DNA from 3 places in the Acetobacterium sp. UBA5834 genome. Region 1 is predicted to be linked to each of the others. Evidence: predicted binding sites of a transcription regulator. Region 1 holds the regulator's gene; each other region holds the start of a gene.
The links. The regulator HrcA, encoded in region 1, represses chaperone genes, less so after heat shock. The targets are predictions, from matches to a motif close to TGTTAGCACTCNNNNNNNNNGAGTGCTAACA.

Region 1 (10,158 bases):
AATTTTTTGCCAGCTTTCTGTAAAATATCGTTAATCGATGTAACCGGTTCCCGATTAATGCTATAATGGCCATACTTAAATTAATTCAAAGTTATCTCTAGATAAAAAAACAATACCGACAATTGTTAGACTGAAACAAAAATACAGATAGAAAAGGTGACACGATGGAAACTGAAAAGAAAAAACGCACCATTCAGGAATACGTTCCCGGTAAACAGGTAACCCTGGCCCACATTATTGCCAAACCCAAAAATGAAATCTATATTAAATTGGGCTTAGACGATGAAAATGCTGATGCCATTGGCATTTTAACCATTACGCCCAGCGAAGCGGCCATCATTGCCGCTGATGCTGCCACCAAGGCTGCTCCGGTCGAAATCGGATTTCTTGATCGTTTCAGTGGTTCTCTGGTCATCACTGGTCGGGTCTCTGATGTGAAGGCCGCCGTGACCGAAATCCTTAATACCCTTAATCATATTTTAGGTTTCGACATTCCTAAAATTACCTACTCTTAAATCAATGGCCAGCAATAAAAAACGGGTGGCCCTCATCGGAAAAATCGGCAGCGGAAAAACCACCCTGATGCAACGACTGGGCGAAGACGAACTCAAGTATTCCAAAACCCAGATGGTCACATATTATGACGAGTTTATTGATACCCCGGGGGAGTTTATTGAACTCCCGTTTTTTTCACGTCAGGCCATCAATATCACCATGGATGCCGGACTGGTGATCCTGGTCAATTCCTGCGTCGATCCTCAGAATGCCGTACCGCCGAACTTCGTTCACACCTATAACATCCCCTCCATCGGGGTGATCACCAAAACGGATCTGGGTGAATGCAATATCAAGCGTAGCCGTAATCTGCTGATCTATGCCGGTATCAATCCCAAACACATCTATGTGGTCAGCTCCTATACCGGCGAAGGCATCCCCGAACTGGAAGCCGCCATCCATCATTTTATGGAACCTCACCGGAATAAATAAAGATATCACCACCGCATCGTATTAATCAATTAATTGATTAATACTTCGTAGGGGCGAACCGTGTTCGCCCGCACCCTATTTAAATTAAGGAAGTGAAAACATGACCTATGACAGCTATGGCAATTTAACAACGGCAGGCGTTGCCGACTACCTTAAAGAAAAAGCGATCTTTCCGGCTGATGCTTTCCTTACCGTGGTGGATTTACACGCCGTCAAGGAAAGTATTGAAGGCTTTGTCAATTTAATTTATCACGTCTATGACCAAACCGGTAAATCAGTGGTCATGAAACAAATGCTCTCGATGCCCCGGTTTCGGATTGAAGACGAAAAGAATAATACCGTCGAAGATACCGATTCCGAAGGCTGGACTCTGGATCTGGGCCGAATGCGTTCTGAAATTGCCACCCTTATTTTCTGGAACTCGGTTTATCCCGGCATCAGCCCAGAAATTTATCTTTTTGACGAACCCAATCGAATCATCGTCATGGAAGATCTGATGGATTTGAGTCTGCTACGATTTGAGCTGTGCCGGATGGTTAAACACGGGCACTTCACCGAAAAAATCGGCGCTTTTTTTGCCCGCAATCTATTTTACTCATCCAATCTGCATCTTACCAATTATAAAAAATCCGAGGTTGAACGCTTCTTTGTCAACCCCGAATATACTGCCCTGGTGCCCTTCCTTTTCCACGAAAACATCGGCGTTTCCTGGGAACGGGAGATGATTCCTGGCACCGCTGAAAAACGGGCTGAACTGGTTGAAAATCCCCAGATTAAAGCTCAGTTTAGGCGGCTGGAAGACAAGTTTCTTAACGATCGGGAATGCCTGATCCATACCGACTTGCATAGCTCCAACATCATGATCAGCGCCGATGATGTCCGCATCATTGATGGTGAATTTGCCGGTTTCGGTCCCCTGGCCCAGGATTTTGGCCGACTGACTGCCAGCCTGACCCTGAACTATCTTTCCTGGTTTGGCGATGACACCCAATCCGCCCCGGAAAAAGCCGATTTTCAGGCCTATCTACGAGATACCATCACCGATCTTTATACCACCTTCCAAACGGAATTTCGCCAACTGGTGGAAGCCCACCGGGAGGAAAGCTACAGCTTAAAAACACTTGATGTGGAAGGCTATCTCACCGATCAGCTGCAAAACGCCCTTGCCTACACCGGTGTCAATGTGATGTCACGACTGGCTAATCGGGGCATCTGTTACGATCTGCTGCGGCTGCCCGAAGCCGCCCGATTGGTTCCGACGCTACTGGGCATGGACATTTCAAAAGAGCTACTGCTCAACCATCGAAACTACACGACGATCACCGACTACACCCGGTTGCTAAAAAACCTGGTTTAATCATTAACAACACCTAAAATGCCGCTGTTTTCCAAAACGAAAACAGCGGCATTTATGTTACTACACAAAACAGCTTACACCAGTACTGCAATGGTATCGCCAGCTTTTATATAGCCACCTACGATCACAGCAGTAAAGACAACCTCATTGGCCAAAACGCACTTTCCGTTTTCATCACCGATTTCACAGCCAAAGCATTTTTTTCCAATCTGGGTAATCTCCTGAACGGTTTCGCCAATTTTTACCCGGGTACCCAGCGGCAATTTAAACAGCTCGATGCCCTCGGTGGTGATGTTTTCATTAAACCGCCCCGTGCATAAACCTGCCCCACTAATTATTTTTATTTGATCGGTGTCATCACGGCCAAACAAACAAACCTGTCTTTGATCCCGGCCACCGTGATGATCCCCCTCAAGTCCAAACCCCGGGATAAAAAGAGCGGGTTGATCCAGACGATTGCGCTCACCCTTTTTTACGCTTCGATAAACAGCGCTAACCTTTCCCAATTGGTTCACCTGCTTCTTTCATATATTTTTATTGCCACTTCATCGTGTTTAAATAAAATACTCGCAGGTGCCCTTTTCATGATAGGACTTTACCAGATCTGCCAGGGTAATATTGTCCACCACATTTTCAACTGCTTCTTTTATTTGCCGCCAGACATCAACTGTAACACAACGATCCGCCCGGTCACAGCCACCCGGTTCATCCAGGCAGGCAACCGGAGATAACTCCCCTTCCATCAGCCGCAAAATCATCCCGACAGTATAGTCTTCCGGCGGATTGGCCAGCTGATAGCCGCCCTGAGAACCCCGGACGCTCCGGACAAACCCCGCCCGGGAAATTTGGGTAATAATCTGTTCCAGATATTTTTCAGAAATTTCCTGACGCTCAGCAATCCGTTTGATGGGAATATATTCCCCAGTGTTATTTATCGCCAGATCCAGCATCAGCCGCAACGCATAACGCCCTTTAGTTGATATTTTCATAATCGGTATCCTCCTGATAGTCGGTGGTTTTAATTGAGCACTGACAACATCCCCGCATAAGCCTGGTGATTTGTGGTCTCAATCCTCTTCCTTCCGCATTCTACTTCTCACATTTTTATATCGCATACTCAATTCATATCAGTTTTATATGTTTTTCGTTTTCATTATATGCCTCCAGCTTTTCTTTGTCAACTAAAAAATGCCGGATTTCTCCGGCATAAATTAACTTTTGATTAATACGCATGGCGTACCGCCAATTGTTGTGTTGTCTTATACACATCAAATGATGCTTGGCGAGGGCTTTCGAACTTGTCGCCTGAAAATGATCAGGCATCTTTTTTGGAATGACTTTCCTTTTCTTCGGCTTCAACCCGAGACCAGAAACGTTTCCCTTCCGGATGCGCATCGTCTCCGGTTACCTTGGCATACTCGTTTAATGCATGACGCTGTTCACGATTGAGCTTACGGGGTACTTCCACCTTAATAGTAATAAACTGATCCCCCCGACCCCGGCCGTTAACATTGGGTATCCCTTTTCCTTTAAGTCGGAATACCTTACCGTTTTGGGTACCTTCTGGTATTTTAAGCTTGATTTTGCTGTCAATGGTCGGTACCACAATGCTGTCACCCAACGCCGCCTGGGCATAGGTAATGGGCAGTTCATAATAAACATCGTCATCGCTGCGTTTAAATAAGGGGTCTTCCCGAACGCTTATATACACCAGCAGATCACCGGCACTGCCGTGGTTTGGCCCGGCGTTGCCCTGACCTCGCAGTGGCAGAATTGAACCGTCATAGACACCAGCGGGAATTTTGATGCTGATGGTGCGTTCTTTGGATTCAAGTCCGGAACCATGACAGGTGGGACACGGTTTATCAATGATTTTGCCTTCACCATGACACTTGTCACAAGTGTGAACCTGTTGAACTGTTCCAAATGGCGTCTGCTGTCTGACATAAACCTGACCCGAACCGCCACATTGGTCACAGGTTTTTGAAGTCGATCCTTTTTCAGCACCAGAACCGCCGCAACTTCCACATTCTTCATTACGTTTAATCTTAATTTTCTTTTCGATGCCAAAAACGGCTTCATGGAAAGACAGATTAATACTGATCTTCATGTCGGAGCCCCGGTTGGAACGTCGACCACCACGGCCGCCGCTAAAACCACCGCCGCCGCCAAAGGCGCTGAAAATATCGCCAAAGATATCCTCAAAACCACCAAAACCACCGGAAAATCCGCCGCCACCGCCGCCAAAGCCAGCATTGGGATCAACCCCAGCGTGACCATATTGATCATAGCGGGCTTTCTTATCGGCATCACTTAGAATTTCATAGGCTTCATTGGCTTCCTTGAATTTTTCTTCAGCTTCAGCATTCCCCGGATTTTTGTCCGGATGGAACTCCATGGCTTTTTTTCGGTATGCTTTTTTTATCTCATCCGGACTGGAGTCTTTACCGACCCCCAGCACCTCGTAGTAATCTCTTTTTTCACTCATAAATACTCTCACCTCTTTTGAATCCTAAACACCAACTAAACAACTATTTATTATACCTTTTTGAAGCAACGATTAAAAGTCTTTTTTCGTGGAGCGTCTATTTCAACAATCTGCAAATCATGGTCCGTAGGGGCGATCCGCGATCGCCCGCGCATAAACGTCAGCTTCTTGATCCACGCTCCGGGCGATCGTAGATCGCCCCTACAATTGCCTCCACGAAACTTTTCAAAACGCTCACCCGCATTTTGAGCCGTTTACGGGCAGTCGCCAACTGCAGACGCGCTTGCGCTTGGCTCATTGCCTCCACGAAAAAGAGTGGCAGCCTTGGCTGCCACTGGTTTTTGCCGGTTTCTGGCAATTCTTACTCTTTAACTTCCTCATATTCAGCATCCACAACATCGTCATCACCCTGATCTGCAGTTTCCTGTTCGTCAGGTGCCTGTTGTGCAGCAGCTTGCTCATACATTTTTTGAGCTAATGGGTAGAAGGATTCATTTAATGCTTCGGTTGCCTTTGTGATGGCTTCCACATCATCCCCTTCACTGGCTGTTTTCAGCTCGGCAATGGCGGCTTCAACCTTGGCCTTATCATCTTCTGAAACCTTGCCTTCCATTTCTTTCAGAGACTGTTCAGTTTGATAGATTGTGGAATCGGCAATATTTTTAGCTTCAATCAACGCTTTTACTTTTTTATCTTCTTCAGCGTGTTGTTCTGCTTCTTTAACCGCTTTATCAATTTCTTCATCACTCATGTTGGTGGTCGATTTGATAACGACATTTTGAGATTTACCGGTTCCCATATCTTTAGCCGACACATTGACAATACCATTGGCATCAATATCAAAGGTTACTTCGATTTGTGGAATTCCTCGTCTTGCTGCCGGAATCCCGGTTAATTGGAAGCGACCCAATGTCTTGTTATCCTTGGACATTTCTCGTTCACCCTGTAAAACATGGATGTCGACAGCCGTTTGATTGTCTGCTGCCGTCGAGAAGGTCTGGCTTTTCTTGGTTGGAATTGTGGTGTTTCTATCGATCAACCGGGTGAATACTCCACCTAATGTTTCAATCCCCAGAGATAATGGGGTGACATCAAGCAGTAATACGTCATGAACTTCACCAGCTAATACCCCCGCTTGAATCGCTGCTCCGATGGCTACACATTCATCCGGGTTAATCCCTTTGTAGGCTTCTTCACCGGTAATGTTTTTAACGGCATCCTGTACGGATGGGGTTCGGGTCGAGCCACCAACCAGAATTACCTTATCCAATTCATTTTTAGAAAGGCCGGCGTCTTTCATGGCTTTTTCAACGGGTCCAATGGTACTCTTAACCAGATCTGAAGTCAGTTCATCAAATTTTGCCCGGGTCAGGGATAATTCCAAATGCTGTGGACCCTCTGCCGTGGCGGTGATAAAGGGTAGATTAATGTCTGATTTCATAACCGTCGATAATTCAATTTTGGCCTTTTCAGCTGCTTCTTTAAGTCGCTGCAGAGCCATTTTATCATTTTTAAGATCAATTCCATGACTTTTCTTAAATTCAGAAGCCATCCAATCAATGATTTTCTGGTCAAAGTCATCACCACCCAGGTGATTGTTTCCATTGGTTGCTTTTACTTCGAAAACGCCATCCCCCAGTTCCAGAATGGATACGTCAAATGTTCCGCCACCCAAGTCATAGACCATAATTTTGTCATTGGCATCTTTATCCAAACCATAAGCCAGCGCTGCTGCGGTTGGTTCATTGATTATTCGCAGTACTTCCAGACCAGCAATCCGTCCGGCATCTTTGGTCGCCTGTCTTTGGGCATCACTGAAGTAGGCCGGTACGGTAATAACCGCTTTACTGACAGTTTCACCCAAATACGCTTCGGCATCCGCTTTAAGCTTTTGCAGAATCATGGCTGAAATTTCCTGAGGGGTATAACTTTTGTCATCGACGGTTACTTTACGGTCGGTGCCCATATCCCGTTTAATTGACGAAATGGTGCGATCCGGATTGGTAACTGCCTGTCGTTTGGCAACCTGTCCCACCAGTCGCTCACCATCTTTGGCAAAAGCAACAACCGATGGGGTCGTTCTATTTCCTTCGGCATTAGGGATTACGACGGCTTCACCGCCTTCTAATACGGCTACACAAGAGTTTGTGGTTCCTAAGTCAATCCCGATAATTTTTTCTTTACTCATATCTATTTCCTCCTGAATTGTTTACTATTTTTTAAATAAAAACTCGTTTCTGGTGATAAGACCAGCGAATTTTTGATTCTTTATGATTCTATTGCTAATTATAATTTCATTTTTAGCTGCTGCAATGCTACTTGCTGCAAACCTTAACCATGGCTGGCCGGATTACCTTGCCCTTGAATTTATACCCCTTCTGGAATACGTCCATGATCTCCTGGTCTTCTTTTTCTTCGTCCTCACCAACAGCAACGCCATGGTGAAGATTGGGATCAAAAGGACCTTCGCAGATAATTTCTTCCAGTCCTTCTTCTTTGAGAACATCCTTAAGCTGCTTAAAAACCATTTCCAGTCCATCAATATAACCCTTGGCTTCCTCGCTGGCATCGGTTAAGGCGGCTTCCGCCCGCTCCAGATTATCCATTACCGGCAACAGCTTGGTAGCAAAGTTCTCTGATGCAAATTGATACATTTCTGTTTTTTCTTTTTGACTCCGCTTTTTGAAATTCTCAAAATCAGCCTGAAGTCTGATCAGGCGATTCAAGACGGCCTCATCCTCCTTTACAATCTCCTTTAGGACCTCTTCAGGAGATGTCTCTGCTGTTTCTTCTGCTGCCTCATCGGCTACTGTTTCTGCTTCATCTAAAAGCGCTTCTTCCGTTTCTTCTACGGTTTCTGTTTTAATTTCCTCTTCTTTTATCATCTAATCACCTATTTCATTAATAAATTTGAGATATGTAAATTTAACTCATTGCGGATATAGTTAAGAACCGATGACACATTATCATAGTTCATCCGGGTGGGTCCGATGACGCCAAAGGCGCCCATCATTTCGCCATCCAACTCGTAGGTAGAAGTAATAATGCTGAAGTCTTTAAGATTTTCATTGTCATTTTCACTGCCTATTTTTATCCGAATGACCTGGTTGCCATCCTTGGATGCCATCATTTCTGAGAGCACCTGCTTTTCCTGAACAATATTGATCAATTGCTTAATTTTATTGACGTCGCTGAACTCCGGATAATTAAATAGATTGGTTAATCCGGTGGAGTGAACCTCCGAAGCGTCCTCCATCAAGGCTTTTTTTAGATGCGGGATAATCTCATGGATCAATTTACTTTCCGCTGGGGACAATTCCTGAATCTGATCGATTAAATCCGAGCTCATCTCACTGAGGACGGTGTTTTTAAGAAATCCATTAATCACATTGGAAAGCTTCAGTGCCAGGATGGTATCAACCTCATGAGAAAGGGTTACCTCAATATTTTTAGCCATCCCCTCCTGGGTCACTACTACCATAAGTACCCTGTTTTTAATTAAAGAAACAATTTGAACATGCTTACAGTTAAAATTTGTAACTCGAGGCGCCAGAACGACTGCTGTATAGTTGGTTAGCTGCGACAAAACCTGAGCAGTATGCGACATCGTCGGTCCCAGTTCAGTGGTATGATCCAGAAAGCCGCGATGGATATCTGTCCGGATCATCTTCTCAAGTTTTTGGATCTCCATAATTTCATCAACGTAATAACGATAGGCTTGCTGGGTTGGAATCCGTCCCGAAGAGGTATGGGGTTGAACCAGAAAACCCAGTTCTTCAAGATCAGCCATCTCATTTCGAATGGTGGCCGGACTGATACCCAAATTACATCTTTTTGAAAGCGTCCGGGAGCCAACCGGCTCGGCGGTATTGATGTAATCACGGATGATCACTTCTAATATTTTCTTTTTACGTGCGTTAAGTTCCATGATTCACCTCGTTATTAGCACTCGCAATAATTGAGTGCTAACATCTGAGTTAAATATAACACCCTACCCCTACTTTGTCAACTAGTTTCTATAATGGCTTACTCACTTTTTAAAGTTTTCTTAAGTTATTTTTTCGACCTGATTGCATCTAGACAAAAGCCATAAATACCTGATTTCCAAAGTCCTGCCCCCTGGATGTCAACTTCAAAACCGTCCCGTCCCATACCAGTAATCTGGCGGTGATCAACGACTGGATAACATCGCCAAACGGGACAAAATAGCTTTCTCCGAAACGGGCGCAAAAATCATCCTCCCGAATCCCTCTCAGTTTGCGTAATCCCAAAAACATCCACTCACGCATTTGCTCCTCCGGCGTCATCGCCGGTTCAAAAATTGCCGGTGATTTGTCCGCCTTGAGCAATTGGCAATACTCATTAAGTTCATTACTGTTTCCATAACGTTGGCCATTAAAATAACCATGGGCCCCCAGTCCAAAACCCAGATAAGGCACCAATTCCCAATATTTTACATTATGTCGACTCTCATATCCGGGTCGGCAAAAGCTGGATATTTCATAATGCAAAAATCCAGCTTCTTTTAGAAAACCATCCACGGCCCAGTGCATTTCCCGTTCTTCATCTTCATCCGGCAGATCCAACTGACCTGACTCTACCCAGTTAGCCATTGGTGTTCCTGACTCCAGAATCAGGCTGTAACAGGAAAGGTGGGTGGGGGCATAATTTATTACCGCCTGTACGGTTTCCATCACATCGGTGATCTTTTGTCCTGGCAAGCCCACCATTACATCCACGCTGAAATTATTGAATCCCGCTTCTTTTAAGAGCTCCATCGCTTTTTTAAAATCGGCTTGACTGTGAACCCGACCAAGGATTTTTAGCAGAAAATCCTGCCAGGCCTGCAGCCCCACGCTGGCCCGATTGATCCCCGCCTTTTTGTAGCGTCTGGCTTTATCGGCAGTCAGCGTCCCGGGATTGATTTCAATGGTGATTTCGGCGTCGTCCTTTACCTGAAATACTTCGTTTAACAGCAAAAGAGTTGCTTCAATGTGTCTGACATCAACCGCAGAAGGTGTTCCCCCACCAAAATAGATGGTATCCACTGCTGGTAACGCAAATTTTTTATTTTCTTCGATAAATTTTCTAATTTCCTTATGCAAGGCTGCAAAATAATCTCTGATTACTGCCTCACTCTGACGAGAGAATGACGAAAAATTACAATAAGCACATTTTTTGAGACAAAACGGAATATGACAGTAAATTCCCAGACCCGGGCCATCAGTAACACTTAACGTATTCATACTTAACTCCTCACATTTTAGGACTTTTTGATTAAGTTTATGCTATAATCATAACATATAATGAATCAAAAAACAGATCC
Region 2 (10,158 bases), on a different contig from region 1:
AACGTTGTATGGGCTGTCAGGCCTGCGTCAAGGCCTGCAAGAAAAAATCGGTGGATGCTTTGTCGGTGGAAAACTACCGGATTGTCCGCAACACTGAAAAATGTGTGGGCTGCGGCGAATGTGTCATCAACTGCCCCACCCGGGCCTGGACCCGCAGCCCGGAAACCTACTACCGACTGGTGATCATGGGTCGTACCGGCAAACGGAATCCCCGGCTGGCTGAAGACTTCCTGGTCTGGGCCACCGAAGATGCGATTATCAAAATCGTCAAAAACACCTACGGTTTTGTGACCAATTACATCGACCGGGATGCTCCTGGCGGCAAAGAACACATCGGCTACATCATTGACCGCACCGGTTTTGAAGAATTTAAAAAATGGGCCATGGATGGCGTGGAACTGGATTCCCGCACCATCGTCAAAAACCCCGTTTACTGGAGCGGCATACACTATGTCTGATTTTTAATGATCGAACAAAAAACGACCTAGTCACGATTAAGTCGTTTTTTTCTATTCTCATTAATTCTTGAAAACTAACCCAGTACCGACAATTGTTATATCATGTTGTGTGCCTCAAGGCGAACAGTTGCAACGAAACGCCGATGTTCAGCCGAATTTTTATTTGCAACTGTACGAATTGTGCGCATACAACAGATTAACAATTGGTCGGTACGGTAGTTGCCGTAACCTAAAACGACTTTGTCTCACGATTAAGTCGTTTTTTATATTATGTTCTTATTATTCACAAATCCATTTCTAAGCTTTGGCGATTTGTTTGCCAAAGTCAATGGCCAGTTCCTGTTGGGCGGTGTCCGGGTTCCACTGATTGCGGATACCCTCGTTGATGATTTCAAAGCCGGCACCAGTCAGCCATTCATTTAATACCTTGGTAGACTCACCACTCCAGCCGTAACAGCCAAAGGCGGCGGCTTTTTTATTTTTAAACTTCAGCTCTTTCATCAGGTGAACAAAACCAGCAATGGAATGAAGAATACTGCCGCCGATGGTCGGTGAGCCAATCAACACCGTTTTTGATTTAAAGACCTCGGTGATCAGATCATTCTCATCGCTTTTGGCCAGGTTGAAGACCTTCACTTCGACATCCGGGTCGGTCAGACCGATGCCCTCAGCTATTTTTTCAGCCAGGGTTTTGGTGCCGTTCCACATCGTGTCGTAGATAATGGTAATCTGATTTTCCTGATAATCTCCGGCCCACTGGGCATATTTCTCAACGATCTGCATCGGGTTGTCGTTCCAGATCACGCCATGGCTGGTGGCAATGATATCAATGGTCAGATTGAAGGCAATAATTTCGTCCAGTTTTTTCCGCAGGATGGCACTGAACGGGGTGAGAATATTGGCATAATATTTCATCGCTTCTTTGTACAAGTCACATTGATCAACCAGGTTATTATACAATCTTTCGGTGGCATAATGCTGGCCAAAGGCGTCATTACTGAATAGTATATTGTCCCCTGTCATATAGGTAGCCATACTGTCCGGCCAGTGGAGCATCTTCATTTCCACAAAAATCAGTTCTTTGCCATTACCCAGATCCAGCTTGTCCCCGGTTTTAACCACCTGGAAGTTCCAGTCCTGATGATACTGACCCTTTAACGATTTAACTGCGTTTTCGGTACAGTAAATCGGTACATCGGGAATTTTCTCCATCAGTGCTGGTAAGGCCCCGCTGTGGTCAACTTCCCCATGGTTGGCCACAATATAGTCGATCTCACTCAAGTCAATGACCTGGGCGAGATTTTCAACAAACTCTTTGGCATAGGGCATCCACACCGTGTCAATTAATACCGTTTTTTCTTCTTGAATCAAATAGGAATTGTAGGTGGAGCCATGATTTGTTGAAAATTCATTGCCATGAAACTGCTGCAGTTCCCAATCCACTTTACCAACCCAGCTAACATTGTTTTTGATTAATTTTTTCATCATTTTCCCTCTCATACACTACTAAATTCACAAAACCTTACGCTTAAAAATATCCTTTAATGATATCTACCCGGAATTCTTATAAATAATCGGTTGTTTTACCCAACCTGTGGATAAAAAAACACCGATATTACAACCAATCACTGTAATACCGGTGTTTTAAATTATTTCAAATGCTTAGCAAGCCATTTTTGACTGCAGTTTTGATGGCAGCACTTTTACCATTTACTTCGAGTTTTTTATAGACATTCTGGAGATGGGTTTTTACCGTGCCCGGAGCAATAAAAAGCCGATTGGCGATTTCTTCACGCTTTAACCCCCTGGCGGTCAGCAGTAACACTTCGTGTTCCCGTTGGGTCAGCGTTACCCGGAACAATTCGCCATTTTTCAGACTCTGACAATAGCTTTCACTCAGTGACACCAGTTTGTGGCGATATGGGTCCTCCGGGTGCTCGGCCGCCGACGCTTTGAGCATTGGCAAAAGCTGCGGTGCATTCTCCACAAAAGGCATGACAATCCCGTCCGGCTGTGCTTCGGTGAGCACCCGGTTAAGGACTTTTTGCCCAGCTCCCAGGCCGTTAAGATGGTATTTGGCAATGGCGTCAAAAATGCCGTTATGAATAAAGCCCAACTGGTTATGATAGATCGAAAAATACTCCCCAAAGCTTTCAACCAGTACCTCAAGCTTGACAAAATTCCGGGAGGCCACAACCGCCTTGCCATAAACCAGATAATTAAAGGCCACCCCCTGATAAAACAGATCCGCCGTTGTCATATTGCCGATCTGGAGCCAAAAGGGAATTTTTTCCACCTGATCCAGGCAGGCATAAATATAACCCTTACAAATATCCAGTGTGGTGTTGAAAATAGGGTTTTTGACGGCCAGAATTTCTTTTTCCAATTCCCGGAAGCGATTCAGGGCGTCATTGATATGCCCCTGAAAAATCTCCAGCCGAATTAAATTAAAGTTGGCGCAAATGATAATGCTGTACTGCTCTTTGGTTCGGGCTTTATAAATCGCCTTGTCACTGTTTATTTGCGCCTCGGTCCAGTTGCCGGTTTCAAGAGCAAATTCAGCCCTGGCCAGGTGTTCTGAACCGGTGCCATTGCCGTTGGCATAGCGGGGGTAAACTGGAAATTTCTTGATCACCAGGGCGGCGGTTTTTTCGAAGGCCCCCGGATCCCGGAAATAATTGTAAAGTAAATGGGGCGAGCCAAAGGTAAACTCATTATCCCGCTGCATAATGTAGGACTGCTCCCCATTTAGCAGCTCATTGATCAGATCATTCCGGGCAGTGGACGCTTCGACATGATTAAAGAGGGTGAACTTGCGGACAATATTAAGCTCCGCCAAAATCCGGTTTTTATCGGGTCGGGTGTGATCATCCAAAGCGGTAAAATACTGCTCCAATTCGGCCAGCTGTTGGCAGCAGACCGCCGCCGTTTCGTCATTTCCCCGCAGCAGCGAAACCAGAATATGCTGCAAATAGGCCAGCGGGTATTGATGCAGCACTGCGATCGGGGTTTTGGCAAACAGCTCCCCGGCGCCATCAAATTCAGCCAACTCATTGCGGATATTTTCGGGATTATTTAAATGCTCAAGGATGCGCCGATCGGCGCCGGCCTGATAAAAATAACGATAAGCTTTGGGAAACTCCTGGTGGATCAGATACCATTCCCCCAACCGATAATACACCATCTGTCGTTGTTCTGGGGAAAACCGCTGTCTGGTTCGCAAAAAATCCAGCAGCACATGATGAATCTGATAGCTTTTATTGATCTCATCAAAATAAATAAAGGAGTTTTCCTTTTTCAGATGACCAAGAATCACGCCAGCCTTGGCTTCGCTGGTAATAAACCGGGCCTGTTCTTCGGTAAAGGCGTCCATCACCGACAGTTGAATCAGAAAATCCTGGATGGTGTTGTCATAACCGGAAAAAATGGTTTGATTGATCAGCTCTTCAATGGTCATGTTCAGGCCCACTGGAATCCCCTGCTCCAGTCCAAGCAGCAGCATATAGGTCAGGGTTATCCAGCCGCCGGCATAGTCGTTTACTTGCTGTACATCTTTTTCAGAAATGGTGTCCATCATCATCAGGCAATAATCCCGGACTTCTGCCTCGGTGAATTTGAGCAGATCCTGATTGATCAATTGACAATATCCTTTGGCCACCAGTTCGGCGCTGTTTAAATGAACCGTATTGCGGGTGATCAGGATCAGAGTAAAATTTTCGATCCCCTCCGAAACAATCTGCGCCACCAGGCGATTCAGCGGTTCGCTATTGGTCAAGTGATAGTCATCCAACACCAGAATAATTTTCTCATCACTAACCATGTCCGACAGCACCGAAATTACCTGATCCATCTGCGGGACATCCACCGGAAAGCCCAGCTGTTTCAGGGTCTCGCCACTGGCTTGATCGATCCGGCTAACTGCGGTGGCAAATTTGTGCCAGTAATAATCAATAAACCCCGTCTCCGGCTGAAATGTGATCCAGATCGGCTGAAGCCCCGCTGCTTTAAGAAAATTCCGGACTGCCGTTGTTTTTCCGTAACCCATGGGCGCTTCGACGATGGTCAACGGATAATCAAAAAGATTGGCCAATATTTTATTGATGCGTTCTCGCTGTAAAAATTGTATTTTCACGAATGTCTCATTTCATTGTGTGATTTTATTTTAAATCAGGCAAATCATAACTACCGATTAATTTATTATAGCCGGATTTTTTACATCTGTTAAGTTTTTTTTGAGGACATCGTTTATTATTGGCATTAACCTTCTATATTGATGATCGCATCGGCCCAGTCCTCATAAAAAGAGGATTCATGGGAGACCAGAATCAGACTGCCAGTCCATTTGATCAGCTCTTTTCTTAACACCTCTTTGGCATCGGCATCGAGGTGGTTGGTCGGCTCATCAAGGATTAAAAAATTGGCCGGTGTCAGCATCAGGATGCAGATTTTAACCTTGGCCTGTTCCCCACCGCTAAGGGTGTCGACGCTCTGAAGCATACTTTTGGCCTTTAAACCACACTGGGCCAGATAGCGCCGCAACTGACTCTGAGACAGTTTGGGATAAGCATCGGAGACCACCTGAATGGGGGTCAGGGTGGGATTATCCCAGTTGAGATCCTGTTCAAAATAGGCGACCTTGATATTGTCGGCAAATTTAAATTTGCCGGAAATCGCCGGGATCTGCTTGATCAGGGTTTTAAGCAGGGTGGATTTGCCAATCCCGTTAAACCCGGTAATCACGGTTTTCTGACCTGACTCGATTTTAAAATTAAGTTTAGATAGCAGCGGATAATCATAGCCAATTTCCAGATCTTTGGCACTCAAAGAACGTTGGGCCGAAATGTGCAATGCGTTAAAGCGGAAATTGGGTTTGGGCACCAGTTCCGGTGGTGGCAGCCGATCAATTTTATCCAATTGCTTCTGCCGGCTTTTGGCCATACTGGCGGTGGCAGCCCGGGCTTTGTTTTTGGAAATATAGTCTTCAAATTTCTTGATCTCCTTTTTCTGGGCCTCAAATTCCCGGATATAACTTTCCCGTCTGAGACCTTTCAGCTCAATGAACTTTGAAATATTACCGCTGTATTTTTTAATGGTGCAGAATTCAATGTCACAGACACAGGTGGTAATCTTGTCCAGAAAATCAAAGTCATGAGAAATCACCAGAAAGGTGCCCTCATAGGTTTTTAAATAATCGGTGAGCCAGGTCACATGCTCCTTGTCCAGAAAGTTGGTGGGTTCATCCAGCAGCAGCACATTGGGTTCTTCCAGCAGCAGCTTGGCCAGAATGACCTTGGCCCGCTGCCCGCCGCTGAGATTTTCCAAAAAGCTGTCCATTCCCAGGGCAGTAATCCCCAAACCATCAGCAATTTTTAACACACGGCTCTCCAGTTCATAAAAGCCCGAGTTTTCCAGCAAGCTCTGCAGATTAGCAGCCCGGTTCATGGCTTTTTCACTGCAGTCGCTGGCCATGTTTTCATAAATTCTGGTCAACTGGGCTTCGGTTTCGTAGAGCTCATGAAACGATGTTTTCAGATAGTCAAACACCGTAATCTCCTGATCAATCTGGGCATGCTGATCCAGATATCCGACCTTAATGCCCTTTTGCCAGCGAATCTCCCCACCATCGGGAATGATTTCACCAATTAGGGTATTTAACAAAGTGGTCTTGCCAGTACCATTGCGTCCGACAATCCCCATGTGCTCACCTTTGAACAGTTCAAAGGAAGCCTCTTGATATAAAATTTTATCACCAAACGAATGTGATAAATTGATAACGTCCAATAGTCCCATTTTTTTCTCCTTTAAAAATTCACAAAATAAAAACAGAGAGTCACCCTTATACTGACTCTCTGTCATTATAAAAGGCCATAACGAGCATTGCGTTATGGCCTTAAAACTTTTTGTATGGCTATCGGTTTAGGCGCAGTAAAACAAAGTATAGCATGCTATAGCCTATAATCAAACAAATAACGTAGTACCGACAATTGTTATATCATGTTGTTTGCATCAGAGCGGACACGGCGATAGCCTGTCCGAGTCTGCAGGAAACAACAGATTAACAATTGGTCGGTACGGGAGTTTGCCAATAAACTCTAGTAAACTGCTATCCTATCAAGCGCTTAGACCGATGAGAATAAAAGTTTTACACTTTATCTTTAGGCTCTAAACAATGTCTCATCGATAATCCCATTGTCAGAGCTGCTTCAATTGTTAAAATCATCATCTCATACCTTTCAGTTACTGTTATTAGTGTAGCAAAATTGCCTGGACTTGTCAAATGGCAGAAAAAACCAGCGCCATTCATCTTAAACGACACTGGTTTTCTGAAAGTATTGTGATTATATCTACATCAGCTTGCTGATATTTTTGGTAAAGGCCACCACATCGTCCAGTGGCAGTCCGGCAATCAGGCGGGCCTGATTGTAAAGCAGTTCGGTGTAAAGGGCAAATTGCTCGTCGTCGGCTTCATAGTAAGTTTTCAGTTTTTCATAAACCGGATGGTTTTTGTTGATTTCCAGCACTTTCTTGGCCTTCACATCGCCACCCTGGGGCATGGTGTTTAAGGTCATTTCCATTTCAATGGACAGATCCCCTTCAGTGGACAGATAGGCCACGTCATCTTTTAAATGAGCGGTGGTTTTAACCTTAACCACCTCATCACCGATCAGTTCTTTCATTTTTGCCAACAGCTTTTCATCCACTTCGGAAGTCTGCTCAGCATCGTCTTTCTGATCTTCTTCCGGTGCCTCCAGTCCCAGATTCTGGCTGGATACGGAACGGAATTCTTTTTCGCCGTATTGTCTTAAGGTCTGAGTGACAAACTCATCAATGGTTTCGGTTAAATACAGGATCTCATAATCCTTGTCTTTGATGATCGAAACCTGGGGCAGTTTTTCCAGCTGGCTGACCGATGAGCCGGTGGCATAATAGATGTATTTCTGGTCTTCCGGCATCCGCTCCACGTATTCCTTGAGGGTCACCATCTTGCCTTCTTTGGATGAATAGAAGAGCAGGAAGTCCTGCAGTTTTTCCTTGTCCTGACCCCATTTATCATAGGTACCCACCTTGATCTGGTTACCAAAGGCTTTAAAGAATTTTTCATAGGTTTCCCGATCGTTTTCCTGCATTTTTTTGAGTTCTTCAGAAATTCGGGAATCGATTTTGCGGCTGATCAGTCGCAGCTGACGATCCTGTTGGAGCATTTCCCGAGAAATATTCAGGGAAATATCTTCCGAGTCCACCACCCCTTTGACAAAGCTGAAGTAATCCGGCAGCAGCTCACTGCATTTTTCCATAATCAGGACACCGTTGGAATAAAGCTCCAGACCTTTTTCATAATCCCGGGTGTAGTAGTCAAAAGGCGCCTGACCGGGAATATAAAGAATCGCCTTGTAGCTCATGGCCCCTTCAATACTGAGGTGAACATGGGCCAACGGGGCATCAAAGCCCAGTCGTTTGTCATGATAGAAATTGTTGTAGTCTTCATCGGTAAGCTCATTTTTATTTTTGCGCCAGATCGGGATCATTGAGTTCAGCACATCATCCGACAGATAGGTTTCGTATTCCGGATTATCGCTGTCTTTGGTTTCTTCTTTAATGCGACTATTTTCAACCACCATTTTAATCGGGTAGCGGATAAAATTGGAGTAATGTTCCACCAGATGACGGATTCGGTAAGGCTCCAGATAATCATCGTAGTTGTTGTCTTCGGTATTTTCTTTGAGATGCAGGGTAATTTTAGAACCATGGGTTTTGCGGGTTCCCGGTTCGATGGTATAACCGTCAGCCCCTTCTGAAACCCATATATAGGACTGTTCGGAATCAACCGCCCTGGTTTCCACGGTAACCTTGTCAGCTACCATAAAGGCCGAATAGAAGCCGACTCCAAACTGACCGATGATGTCGAAATCTTCTTCCATTTCCTGTTCGCTTTTGAAATCGCTGGAACCGCTTTTGGCAATGGTTCCCAGATTGTCGTCCAGTTCCGCTTCGGTCATTCCGATCCCGGTGTCTTCAATGGTCAGAGTACGGTTGTCCTTGTCGGGATGAATCCGGATATAGTAGTCGTCCTTATTAAAGGTTTTATCTTTGTCGGTTAATGTTTTGTAATAAACCTTGTCGATGGCATCCGATGCATTTGAAATCAATTCCCGTAGAAAAATTTCTTTATTAGTATAAATTGAATTGATCATCAAATCCATCAGACGCTTGGATTCAGATTTAAACTGCTTCTTTTCCATAACATACCTCTTCTTCATTTTGTATATTGTTAGCACTCTTTCTGAAAGAGTGCTAACAATATTGTAAGTAACTTTATGAAAAGTGTCAACACTTTTAATGATTTTTTAAGGCTGAGTGACTGCTCAGAGACAAGTAACCGTCCTATAAAAAATGCCCGGACAAGCATTGTTGCCGGGCATCTTTTGTTTAGCAGGATCTTATAATTTAAATTCGGTGGTGAAACGTCGGATCGCTTCTTCAGTGTTTTCTTTGCTGCCGAAAGCGGTTAGTCGGAAATAGCCTTCACCGCTGGGACCAAAGCCCACACCAGGGGTTCCGACAATGTTGACCTCGGTGAGGAGTTTGTCAAAGAAGCTCCATGAATCCATGCCCTCTGGCGTTTTCAGCCAGATATAGGGAGCATTGACACCGCCAAAAACTTCAATGCCAGTACTGGCAACCCCTTCACGGATCAGCTTGGCGTTATTCATATAGTATGCCACCAGAGCCTTAATCTGCGCTTGACCGGCTTCGGTATACACCGCTTCAGCGCCTTTTTGAATGATGTAGGGCACACCATTGAATTTAGTACAGTGGCGACGGTTCCATAGTTTATTGATTTCAACCGGCTCCCCGGCTTCAGTGTAGCCCATCACTTCTTTGGGCACCACCACATAGGAGCAACGGGTTCCGGTGAAGCCAGCATTTTTGGAGAAACTACGGAATTCAATGGCAACCGCTTTGGCACCTTCGATCTCATAGATACTATGAGGGACATCATCTTCCTGAATATAGGCTTCATAAGCTGCGTCATACAGAATAATGGCCTGGTTAGCTTTGGCATAATCCACCCACTTTTTCAGTTCGGTTTTATTAATGGTGGTGCCAGTCGGGTTATTGGGAAAACAAAGATAGATCAGATCCACCTTTTCGGTTGGTAATTGGGGAACAAAGCCATTTTCAGCGGTACAGGGAATGTAGACCATGTCGCTCCATTTGCCATCAGCACCTAAGGTGCCACTTCGACCAGCCATAACGTTGCTGTCGACATAGACCGGGTATACCGGATCGGTGATGGCAATTCTGGTATTCTGACTGAAGATTTCCTGAAAATTGGCAGTGTCACTTTTGGAACCGTCACTGACAAAGATTTCGTCCACCGCCAGTTCAACGCCCCGGGCTTTAAAATCAAACTCGATAATTTTTTCCAGCAGGAAATCATAGCCCTGTTCCGGACCATAGCCCTTAAATGTCTTTTCGCTGGCCATTTCGTCAACTGCGCTATGTAAGCCGGTGATGACTGCTTCGGGTAGCGGTTTCGTCACATCACCAATCCCCAATCGAATGATGTTTGCCTCCGGATTGGCCGCTTTATAAGCTTCCACCCGTCGTGCGATTTCTGAAAATAGGTAGGATCCAGGTAGTTTTAGATAATTTTCATTAATTAATGCCATTTTATTTTTTTCCTTCCTATATTGTC
Region 3 (10,158 bases), on a different contig from region 1:
TTTAATTTTGTGATTGCATTGATCCGACAGGAGCATTCCCAAGTTGGTGAAGATGCCAGCGGTACTCATCATCTTCAAGCTCTTGAACTGATTTTCGCCAAAGGGTACGCCCCGCTTTTTAAATTCTTTGGCAGCCTCCTGAAAAGTCAAATCCTGATTGAGCGAACGGGCCGTCTCAAAGCGCTCGCCATCGGTTTCTTTTATCATTTTAATGATCGCCGTTTCTGTTGCCGGAACGGATGAAGCCCCTTGTCTGACATAAACACCCTCGGGACGGATTCCCTTACCAGACAAATAATAAGGACAAGCCGTTCCCTTTTGAACCGTTACCTTGACGATAGGTTTATCTTCCATGATCACCGGTTCCGTTTTGACAAATACGGTGACATCCGGCTTGATGGCATCTCGAATGGCATTTGATGCTTTTAACATGATTTCATCCGCATCTGTTACCCCTGCGATGGAGCCGTCGTCGTTAATCCCGAGATACAAAATACCACCATTGGTATTGGCAAATGCGACGATTGTTTTTTTTATCTCGTCAACATAGCTTTGTTTAAATTCAGTTGTTTCGCTCTCAATTAGCATTCTCTCATCAACTCCCCTGTCATTCTTGTCACTATTCTAACCGATTCTAACCATTCTTGTCAAGTTTAGTGGTTAGAATCGCACCAATAAAAACGCCCTATTTGCGGGCTATCTGCTGCAAATAGGGCGTTTCTTGCCCACGTGCCTAACTTATAAATCAATATGTTAATGCTCGTTTCGATTATTCTACCTAAGAGGATTGACTTCTGCACAATTAGTTGATAATATTGTGCAGAAAGAGAAACGATTAGGCAGAAAGGAATCGAAAATGCGAAAGTTTGATTACACAAAACTCCCTGATGAGTTAATGCATTATGAGTTAATGAACTTAATCTCGGCAATTCATGAATATAAGGGAAAGCAGGAGTTGTTCATTGAAGCGAAACCCGATATCCTTGAGTCCATGCTGGAAATTGCAAAGATTCAAAGTACTGGTGCTTCAAACCGAATCGAAGGTATTTATACATCCGATGAACGTTTGGATGCGCTGGTAAAACTAAAGGCTGAGCCACAAAACCGATCAGAGCGTGAAATTGCCGGTTATCGGGAAGTGTTAAGTTTGATTCACGAAAACTACGATCACATTACCCCAAACACAAATGTTATCTTACAATTACATCGAGACTTATATCACTTCAGTCCGTCTTCAAGTGGTGGAAAATTTAAAAATTCAGATAACATTATTGCTGAAACCGATGTAAGTGGAAAACGTAAGGTAAGATTTCAACCGCTTTCTGCATTTGAAACACCTGACGCAGTCGATCGTTTAACGACGACTTTTATTGAAGCAGTGAACGCTGATAAGTATGATCCGTTGCTGTTAATTCCAATGTTTGTGCTGGATTTTCTTTGCATCCACCCTTTCAATGATGGAAACGGGAGATTGAGCCGATTGCTGACCTTACTGATCTTATATCGCTCCGGATATATTGTCGGGAAATATTTGAGTATTGAAATGATTATCGAAAATACCAAAGAAACCTATTATGAGGTGTTATATGACAGCTCAATTGGATGGCAGGAAGAAAAAAACCGCTATTTTACATTTGTTAAGTATTACCTTGAAGTCATCTTGAGGGCTTACAAAGAGTTTTCAACCCGTGTTGAATTGTTTCAGGATCGAAGCCTGACCAAACAAGAACGGATAAGAAAACTATTTGATGACACCCTTCAAAAGCTGTCAAAGCGAGTAATTTTAGAAAAATGCCCCGATATTAGTACATCAACAGTTGAGGTTGCGTTGGCATCTTTATTAAAAGAAGGATATATTATTAAAACTGGGGCTGGTAAGAATACCGCCTATATCCGTAATACTAATAAATAAAACTATAAAAACGCCCTATTTGCGGGCTATCTGCTGCAAATAGGGCGTTTTTATTGGTGCGTTATTCAATTTCAATTTGTCTGGTCAGCTCCGGCTTGGCCTGCTTGGGCACCGTGATGGTCAGAACCCCATCAGTCAGCTTGGCTTTGATGTCGTCCGAGGCGGCGTCAGCCAGAAAGACGTTGCGGGTCATGGCCGTGAATTTTCGTTCCCGATGAACATAGTTTTTATCCGTTTCTTCTTTTGTTTCTTCCTTCTTGACGGCTATCTGAAGTCGACCCTCTTCCAGGGATAGACTGATTTCATTTTTCTGGAAGCCGGGGAGCTCGGCCTCAACAATATACTCTTTTTCATTGTCCTGGAGGTCAATTTTAAAGGTGTCACCCGCTAAGCTTCTTCGCATCGGCCAACCTTCTGCAAAAAAGTCGTCAAGCATATTCTGGAAATCATTAAAACCGGTATTCATCAAATCATTTCTTTTTCTGTTAAACGGAATCAGTGCTGTCATCATAACTACTCCTTTACATTGTATTTTGTTAGCACTCTCACTTAGCGAGTGCTAACTATGGTTATTTTATACCATCTTTTTTTTTATCTGTCAATACTTCTGTAAAGCCTTTTAAGTTATTTTTAAGGCGGTCAGTTAATCCGATGATGGGTTTTTACTTCCGGTCATAGAGAATATTTTTACGCAAGGTTTCGGCCGCTTCCGCCCCTGCCAGAACAGTCACCAGTTCCAGGGCAAAGTCCACCGCTTTTCCCGGCCCCCGGGACGTAATGATACGGCCGTCCCGCACCACCGCTGCCTGCTGGTAGCAAGAATCCGGAAAGGCATCTTCAAAGCCGGGATAGGAGGTCACTTTTTTCCCAGTGATGATCCCCGCCTGGGCCAACACAATCGGCCCGGCACAGATGGCGGCGACTACTTTCCCGGCCGCTTCCATCGCTCTGACCACGCCAATCACCCGCGGGTCATCTCTTAAGTTGGCCGCCCCGGGCATTCCGCCGGGAATCACGACGGCCTCATAACTGTCAAGGTCACTCAGCTCGTCAATATGCCGGTCGGCCTTGACTTCAATCTGATGGCTGCCCGTCACCATCAGCCCATCTGCAATGCTGATCATCTCAACCGTCAGCGAGCTGATGCGGCGCAAATAATCAACAACCGTTAAGGCCTCCACTTCCTCAAATCCCGGTGCTAAAAAAACAATTACCTTCATCCTTCTCCTCCTTTACGAGCTTAATTAGTCATTTGCAAAACTGCCGTGCGCTTTGGGCCCAGTTTCGCACGAAACAATTTCTACACTGTACGGCGGACAGGCTATCGCCAGTTCGCCTACACGTTACGAAATCGTTTGTGGAAACTGCACTCAAAGCAACCATTGTTCGATGTTTTTTAATTTCACTATTACCTATCCGTTTATCTTATTCTAGTCCCAAGCAGGCTAAATAACAACGACTATTTAAACGCCCGACAAATTTTTATTCTGCTTTTTCTATCGGGATGTGCTATCATTTCCTTTCAAGCCAAACCCCAGTTTAAGTGCCAGTCCTTGCATGTTCACCTGGCGATTGGGTATAAAGCTACTGACATCAATGCCAGCCACTGCGTTTTTATTTTGGCAATTCCCCTGACGATAAAGGAGACTATTATGGAAGATACCCACGCCCTGATTGCTTATCTCAATGCCCTGCTGGATGGAAAAAAGCCACCGCTGCCAGCCGGTTACGCCGATGACCCCGATTTTCTTTTGCTGATTGGGAAGCTTGGACACATCCAGGCATTTGTTAGTGAGGCCCAAAAAACGGATACCGGCGACATCTGTGATCTGGATGAGTTGATCGCCCTCAAGAAAAAGCTTAAGGAAAGTGAAGAACATCATCGGCTGCTGATTGAAAACGCCAGCGACATTATCAGCACCGTCAACCTCGATGGTGAATTTACCTATATCAGCCCTTCGGTGGAGCGGATGACCGGCTACACGGTGGACGAGGTCACCCATCATTTTCTTGAAATCAACTATTTTTTGCCGGAAACCTTAAAGGTCATGGAACGCACCATGGCCCTGGTCAGACAGACAATTGCCCGGGGCCAACGCTTTGATTCGGTTCGTTTTGAACAGATGCAATATACCAAAAATGGCCAGGCCTTCTGGACCGACACGGTTCTAACCGGGGTTTATGATGATCAGGATCAGCTCAAAGGATTGCTGGGCGTATCCCGGGATATCACCGAGCAGGTGCGGCTGCGGGAGGAAATCATCCGGCTTTCGCAAACTGATAAACTGACCCAGCTTTACAATCGTTCCCGGATCGAGGATCTGCTGGAGGATGAGTATAAATGGGCCAACCGCACGGATTCGACCTTTGCCGTCATCTTTCTGGATGTCGATCATTTCAAGTGGGTCAATGATCGTTTTGGCCATCAGGCCGGGGATCTGATCCTCAATGAGTTGTCGACGGTACTGCTTGACAACATCCGCCAGACGGATCGGGTCGGGCGCTGGGGCGGCGAAGAATTCGTTTTTATTCTGCCCGATACCGATGCCACCGGAGCCCTGCTTTTTGGTGAAAAAATCCGGTTAAAGATTGCCAGACACCCGTTTACCAATCCGACCCACATCACTGCCAGTCTGGGGGTGGCGGTTTATCAGGGCCGGGGCACCCTAATTGACCTGCTTGCCCGGGCCGATGACGCCATGTACGCCGCCAAGAAGGCCGGTCGCAACCAGGTGCAGTTGGGCTAGACCTGGACTCTCAAACAACCACCCGCTGAGAACGAAAGTAGTCTTCTTAGTTTTGCAGTAGCCGGATGGCCTCGGCCAACTCGACATCTTCCCCATTGGCAATCCGGATGGCATTTTCCGCCGTCATCGGAATGAGCAGATCCGGGCGAACTCCGCCGTTGCCATTACGACTGTCCAGCTGAATGTTTTTCTGTTCGTCCAGCGACTGTCCCGACGGCCAGTGGACCGTCAGTGAACCGGGCATCAAGGCTTCAGCGCCAGCCAGGCCAAATGATCCATTGGTGCCATAAAAACCCAGCGTTCTGACATTGGGCAGTTTCTGAAGCCCCATCGCCAGCCCTTCTCCGGAACTGACGCACTTGGGATTGATCAAGACAATCACCGCTCCCCCATAATGCGGTTGGGTCGGCGCAATGGTCAGACCAACACTGCCGTCTTCATTTTCTTGAATTTCAAATGCCCCTGTTGCCGGATTATAGAGATTCTGGTATTCATAAAAGGCTGGCTGATCATAAAAAAATCCCAGCATATCCGCCGCCATCTGATCCAGTCCGCCAATATTATTCCTAAGATCGATAATAAGCCCCTGACTACCATTTTGTTTCGCAGAAGCAATGGCATCACGAAGCAGCTCCAGGGTTGACTGCGTTTTTCCGGTTTCTTGAAGATCAGCATCGAGTTCTCCCTGAATTTTTACATAAGTGATCGTATCAGCCACCGTTTGGCTTTCCACCATCGCCGTTGGCACCGGATCCGGGTTATCGACCCCGACAAACATATCCCTGAGTTTATTGGAAACCACTGCATCCGGATAGTTTTTGCGAAGCGACTGGCCCCCATCATCAAAAGCAACCAGCCTTGCCAGGGTTACCCCATCAGCCCCCAGATAACCGATTTCAACCGGCTGGCCAATCGGAGCCCGAACCAGATAGGCCAGCTTTTTCAGATTCAGATATTCGGTGGTGGCCGATGTTCCACAAAGCAGCGTTTCGGTTTGCTCCAGCGCCGTCCGGATCGGCTGGCCATTCCAGGAAACCACTTCTGTCCCCGGCCGCAGCCCGGCTGCAAAGGCCTGCGACGCAGGATCAACCCAACTGATGACAATGTTATGATCACTGCTGTTTGCAAGTGCCAGCCCATAGCCGCCACCAATAAACAAATCATCAATTTCTTTAAGATTGTTGACCCGGACATGGCCATCGGGTATTTCATTGAGATAAGCCCGCAGCGTCAAATAGTAGCCTTTAAAATCCTGACTGCTTTGGGCGGCGGCAATCTGGGGTGTATAGGTGGCATGAAGGGAATCCCAATCAATTCCCTTCCATTCTGTGAAGGCATATTCCTGCGCGAGGGTTTCGTGTAGCGCTTCAAAGGCTGCTGTCCAGCTGCGGTCACTAAAATCGTTGGTTGCCTCCGATTGGGTCGGTGGCCGGTCAAAATAGGCAAGAATCCCGGCAACGACGATGACGATACAAAGAATCGCAAGTAGTTTTTTTATTTCCCTGGTTTGCATAAGAACTCCTTTCAAAGCTTGCGGAAATCCCCGAGACTTCTGCCATCAACAGCAAAATTTCAGCGCTTGACGGTTTCTTTTTTTAACCGACGAGCCACGAGCCCTGTTACGATAATAAAGCTCACTCATTTTGCGATTACAGGTTTTCCGCCGAGTTTAAATTAAGGTTATTATATAACACTTTAAGTCATTTATCCAATAAATTTAATCCGCTTGCTGATCGTCGGGTTAAAAAAATACCGGATTGCGGCGCTTCGCCACGACCCGGTATAGTTTATTTATTGCCCCACCGGCCCGATGATCCCGGCCCGATAGGCTTTGCTGTATTTGCGACAGTGCTTATCCTGTCCCATCAGGGCATAGGTGGCGAAGATGGTGCCCATCATTTCCCGATTTGTCGGATCCAGCACCGCCGAATCCATCCCCGCTTCCATGGCAAAGGCCATGGCCGTTTTATTCAGCAGTGGTCGTACCGGTAAACCAAAGGAAATATTACTGATCGCCCCGGTAACGTGGATGGTTGGATAGAGCGCCTTGATGGCCCGGATTTCGTTACCCAGGTTGACCAGAGCATTGTTATCGGTTGACAGGGCCATCACACAGGGATCAATGTGAATCCGATCCGGGGTGATCCCCAGTTTATCAGCCTTTTCCACTATCCGGCCGGTGATTGCCAGCTTGGTTTCCAGATCACAGGGAATTCCCTTGTTGTCACAGGTTAAGCCAACCATTTCCCAACTATTTCCGGCCAGCAAGGGCAACAGGATCTCGCACTTGTCTCCTTCTTCGGAAATCGAATTGATCATCCCCGGTTTGTTGGCATCTTTAAAGACGGCTTCAATGGCCCGGGGATTGGGGCTGTCAATACACAGCGGCGTGTCCACCGCATCCTGCACCACCGCTATCAGCCACTGTAGCGTTTCGATCTCCTCTTCCGGCGCAGTGCTGGCACATATATCAATAAAATCCGCTCCCGCTTCGGCCTGCTTGATGGCCCGGTCAGCGATAAAAGCGGCATCCCGTTTTTCGATGGCTGCCTTCACCACCGGAATGCTCCCGTTAATTTTTTCTCCGATAATAATCACTGCATTTCTCCTTTTTGTCTGTTTTCTCCATTATATCAGCAGATTCATGTAAAAATCAAAGGTTTCCTTGCTAAACCGTTCAAAATTGGCCCGGGCAAAATCCGGGGTCAGCGGATATTTTTGTTTAAAGCTGTCCCAATCAAACAGGTATCGTGACTGCGGCTTTGGTACCTGGTTTTCATCAAAAACAAAACCTTCACTGTTAAGCGGTGTACCAAAAGTATCCCCGGGGTTTTTATAGGTTGCGTAATCCCGGATAAATTCGGTCAGCGCCGCCAGGGTGTCGAGGTTTACTTCCTTTAAGGTCAGTGGGTTTTTATCAAAACCAAAAATATAACCGCCGCCAGGCAGCATGATATCCAGAAACGCCTTGGCCCGGTCAACAATCTGGGCCGGGGTATCGGTCTTTAATGCGGCGCTGGGGAATAAGCCAGTCAACAGGAATTTTTTGCCCAGCTTGTCTTTAATGGTCTGGGGATCTCCATATTCAAAAGCCAGCTGGCAACCCGCCGGAATTTCTGACTCTAGAATATCCAGATAACGGCTCCAGTCGTGTTCGCAGAACATATTGGGACGGGCCCCCACCGCCGCAAACTGCTTAAGCATCGTTTGATAGGACGGCAGGTAGATTTCCACAAAATCCTTTTCCCGCATAAAGGTCGGCATATGCAGCGGTATAAAGACCGAGCCCTGGGGATTAATATTCCCCGGCAGACCCCAATGAAAGAGCAACGGCATCACGGCGTCAGCTGCTTCCTGAAGCTGGCTTTTATGTCGGCGGACATCCATGCTGATGCCGGAAAAACTGCGCAGCTGATCAGCAATAAAATCCAGTGGGGCTTCGGTAAAATTAAAGGAGCCAAGCGGACTGCCGGGATAATAGCCATGAGTCTGGATCAGTTCAAAAAATGTCGGCAGAAAGGCCATTTCGTCATTTGTAAGCGCCTGCTTGCCCATCTGAATGGCAGTTGCCATGATCAGGGGATTCTGAGGATCAAGATTTTTATGCTGTCGGGGAATTACTGTTTCGACCAGAAAGTCAAAGGTATTTGCAATCAACTGGGGGTACTCATCATCCAGCATCCCGACCACCTCCGGATGTTGGACAAAACCGCCATTGCCCATCACAAAGGACTGGGAACCATAGAGCTGATACATCGACGGCGTCCGGGACAGCAAAAAATTAGCCGGAGCCACCGGACAGGAATCCGAATAGATTTTTTTGCACAGATCGCGGGCCGGATCGGACAGAAGCCCATAGTTAAACTGAAAATCAAAAAGATTCTGGCCCCCATATTCGGCCACCAGATGCTGGGGCAGGGTAATCCCAATCGGCATCCGCTCGGGTATGGTATTGGTATAGAAATCACGGTACAGTTGACTGCGTTTTTGTTGCAAGGCTAAAACATCACTCATTTTGTTCCTCCACGTAAATTTATTTTAAAATGACCAGACGCATCATCAAACGGCCACATCGGATGCAGTTAACGAATCACTTTCTTTTATTTTTAAGCAAAAGTAATTTTGCCTGATTGACCGTTAAAGGTTTACAGCTCTAGCGACATCATAGCAAAATCTAAACAGCCCTTCTGTCTCGCAAAAGACATAAGGGCGGTTTTTTTGTAAACTTTTATATTTTTAAGATTATCTAAATGGTTTGTGAGCAAAATTGTCGCAATTTTTCCATGTTTATAATAAAAATCTGGTTTCGCCGGGTATCAATGATCTGCTCCTCCCGGAGAATCTTTAAATACTTGGCCACATTGGCCCGGTTGAGTCCCACGAATTCGGCAATCGCCTGCTGGGAAAAGGGAATCCGCTGATCATGCTCATTGGTGTTTTTTAAATAGATATAAAAAAAATTACAGATCTTCTCCATGCCGGTGGAAAATAACTGGTTGGCCAGTTCCTGACCATTCAGCGACACCAATTTAATATACGCCTGGTACATCGCCATATTCAGATCCGGATTGGAATTAACATACCGCTCAAAGCCGATCCGATTAAAGACAAACACTTCCAGATCGGTGACTGCCGTAAAGGCAAAAGACCGCATCATCTCAATCTCGCCCGGAAAATACAGCGGCGCCAGATAACCCTTACCATAAAACGATGACGTCTTGACGTTCCCGGATTCATGAATAAAGGAGCCCGACATGGTTCCGGAGGTAATGTAGTACATCTCATCGAGGGGCTCGCCAAAGCCGTTAACCGGCTCGTTTTTAAGGTAGCGTCGAACCGTTTTTTTAATCCCGGCGAAATAATCTTCAAACGCCGAAAAATCATCGGCAAAATAATATTGCAGCTCCATTGTGCCTGCCTTTCATCTACAAATCATTGGTGTCAGCTTTAGCTGCAGTTTTATTTAAATACATTTTTTCATCGGCTTTTTCCAGCATCTGTGGGAGTGAGTCACCGCCATATTCATAACCAACGGCGTATTGGATTTTCAGTTGCTCTGACTTTTTGTTATACAGGATCGTGGCCAGTTCGATCTCCTTTAGCAACTGCTGTATTTGTTCCTCACGATGATTTTTGATAATCATTATGAATTCATCGCCGCCATAACGGCCAACAAAGACATTTTCATTGGTCAGATGGTTTAAAATATCTGCAAAAGCTTTAATCAGAGTATCCCCCGCACTATGACCGATGGTATCATTGACCCATTTCAGATTATTAAGATCCATCATCACCATACAATAGGGGCCCTGTTTGCGATCCATCGGTGTCCAAATCTTCTCTTCACAGCTCAGCCGACCGGGTAGTCCGGTTGGTTTATCATAATAAGCCGCCGTGGCCAGCTCTTTGTTTTTTCTTATCAAATGGATTTCGGTGATGGCCTGTTGGAGTGAAATGACAATCAGCAGGCCCAATAGGATAACCATCACCAATTCCAGG

Region 2: a site for HrcA is predicted at 8,726-8,756, ahead of htpG (molecular chaperone HtpG). Genes of this name have one in related genera too.
Region 3: a site for HrcA is predicted at 2,447-2,477, ahead of B3F51_RS00990 (Hsp20/alpha crystallin family protein). Genes of this name have one in related genera too.

The regions. Positions count from the first base shown of each region.
Region 1 covers NZ_DJGY01000008.1:2,944-13,101, reverse strand. Annotated here, with positions in the region: gene B3F51_RS01205 (BMC domain-containing protein) at 165-515, shown strand; gene B3F51_RS01200 (EutP/PduV family microcompartment system protein) at 520-987, shown strand; gene B3F51_RS01195 (S-methyl-5-thioribose kinase) at 1,088-2,344, shown strand; gene B3F51_RS01190 (MOSC domain-containing protein) at 2,419-2,850, opposite strand; gene B3F51_RS01185 (RrF2 family transcriptional regulator) at 2,899-3,333, opposite strand; gene dnaJ (molecular chaperone DnaJ) at 3,660-4,832, opposite strand; gene dnaK (molecular chaperone DnaK) at 5,194-7,020, opposite strand; gene grpE (nucleotide exchange factor GrpE) at 7,148-7,717, opposite strand; gene hrcA (heat-inducible transcriptional repressor HrcA) at 7,726-8,760, opposite strand; gene hemW (radical SAM family heme chaperone HemW) at 8,909-10,078, opposite strand.
Region 2 covers NZ_DJGY01000067.1:8-10,165, reverse strand. Annotated here, with positions in the region: gene asrC (sulfite reductase subunit C) at 1-458, shown strand, start outside; gene B3F51_RS13485 (anaerobic nitric oxide reductase flavorubredoxin) at 756-1,943, opposite strand; gene B3F51_RS13480 (LuxR C-terminal-related transcriptional regulator) at 2,113-4,590, opposite strand; gene B3F51_RS13475 (ABC-F family ATP-binding cassette domain-containing protein) at 4,716-6,248, opposite strand; gene htpG (molecular chaperone HtpG) at 6,803-8,698, opposite strand; gene B3F51_RS13465 (LL-diaminopimelate aminotransferase) at 8,897-10,132, opposite strand.
Region 3 covers NZ_DJGY01000007.1:22,068-32,225, forward strand. Annotated here, with positions in the region: gene B3F51_RS00980 (RNA-binding domain-containing protein) at 1-588, opposite strand, end outside; gene B3F51_RS00985 (Fic family protein) at 857-1,912, shown strand; gene B3F51_RS00990 (Hsp20/alpha crystallin family protein) at 1,974-2,423, opposite strand; gene B3F51_RS00995 (DJ-1 family glyoxalase III) at 2,575-3,132, opposite strand; gene B3F51_RS01000 (sensor domain-containing diguanylate cyclase) at 3,565-4,659, shown strand; gene B3F51_RS01005 (S41 family peptidase) at 4,706-6,172, opposite strand; gene B3F51_RS01010 (methyltetrahydrofolate cobalamin methyltransferase) at 6,451-7,257, opposite strand; gene B3F51_RS01015 (hypothetical protein) at 7,288-8,673, opposite strand; gene B3F51_RS01020 (Crp/Fnr family transcriptional regulator) at 8,906-9,568, opposite strand; gene B3F51_RS01025 (GGDEF domain-containing protein) at 9,585-10,158, opposite strand, start outside.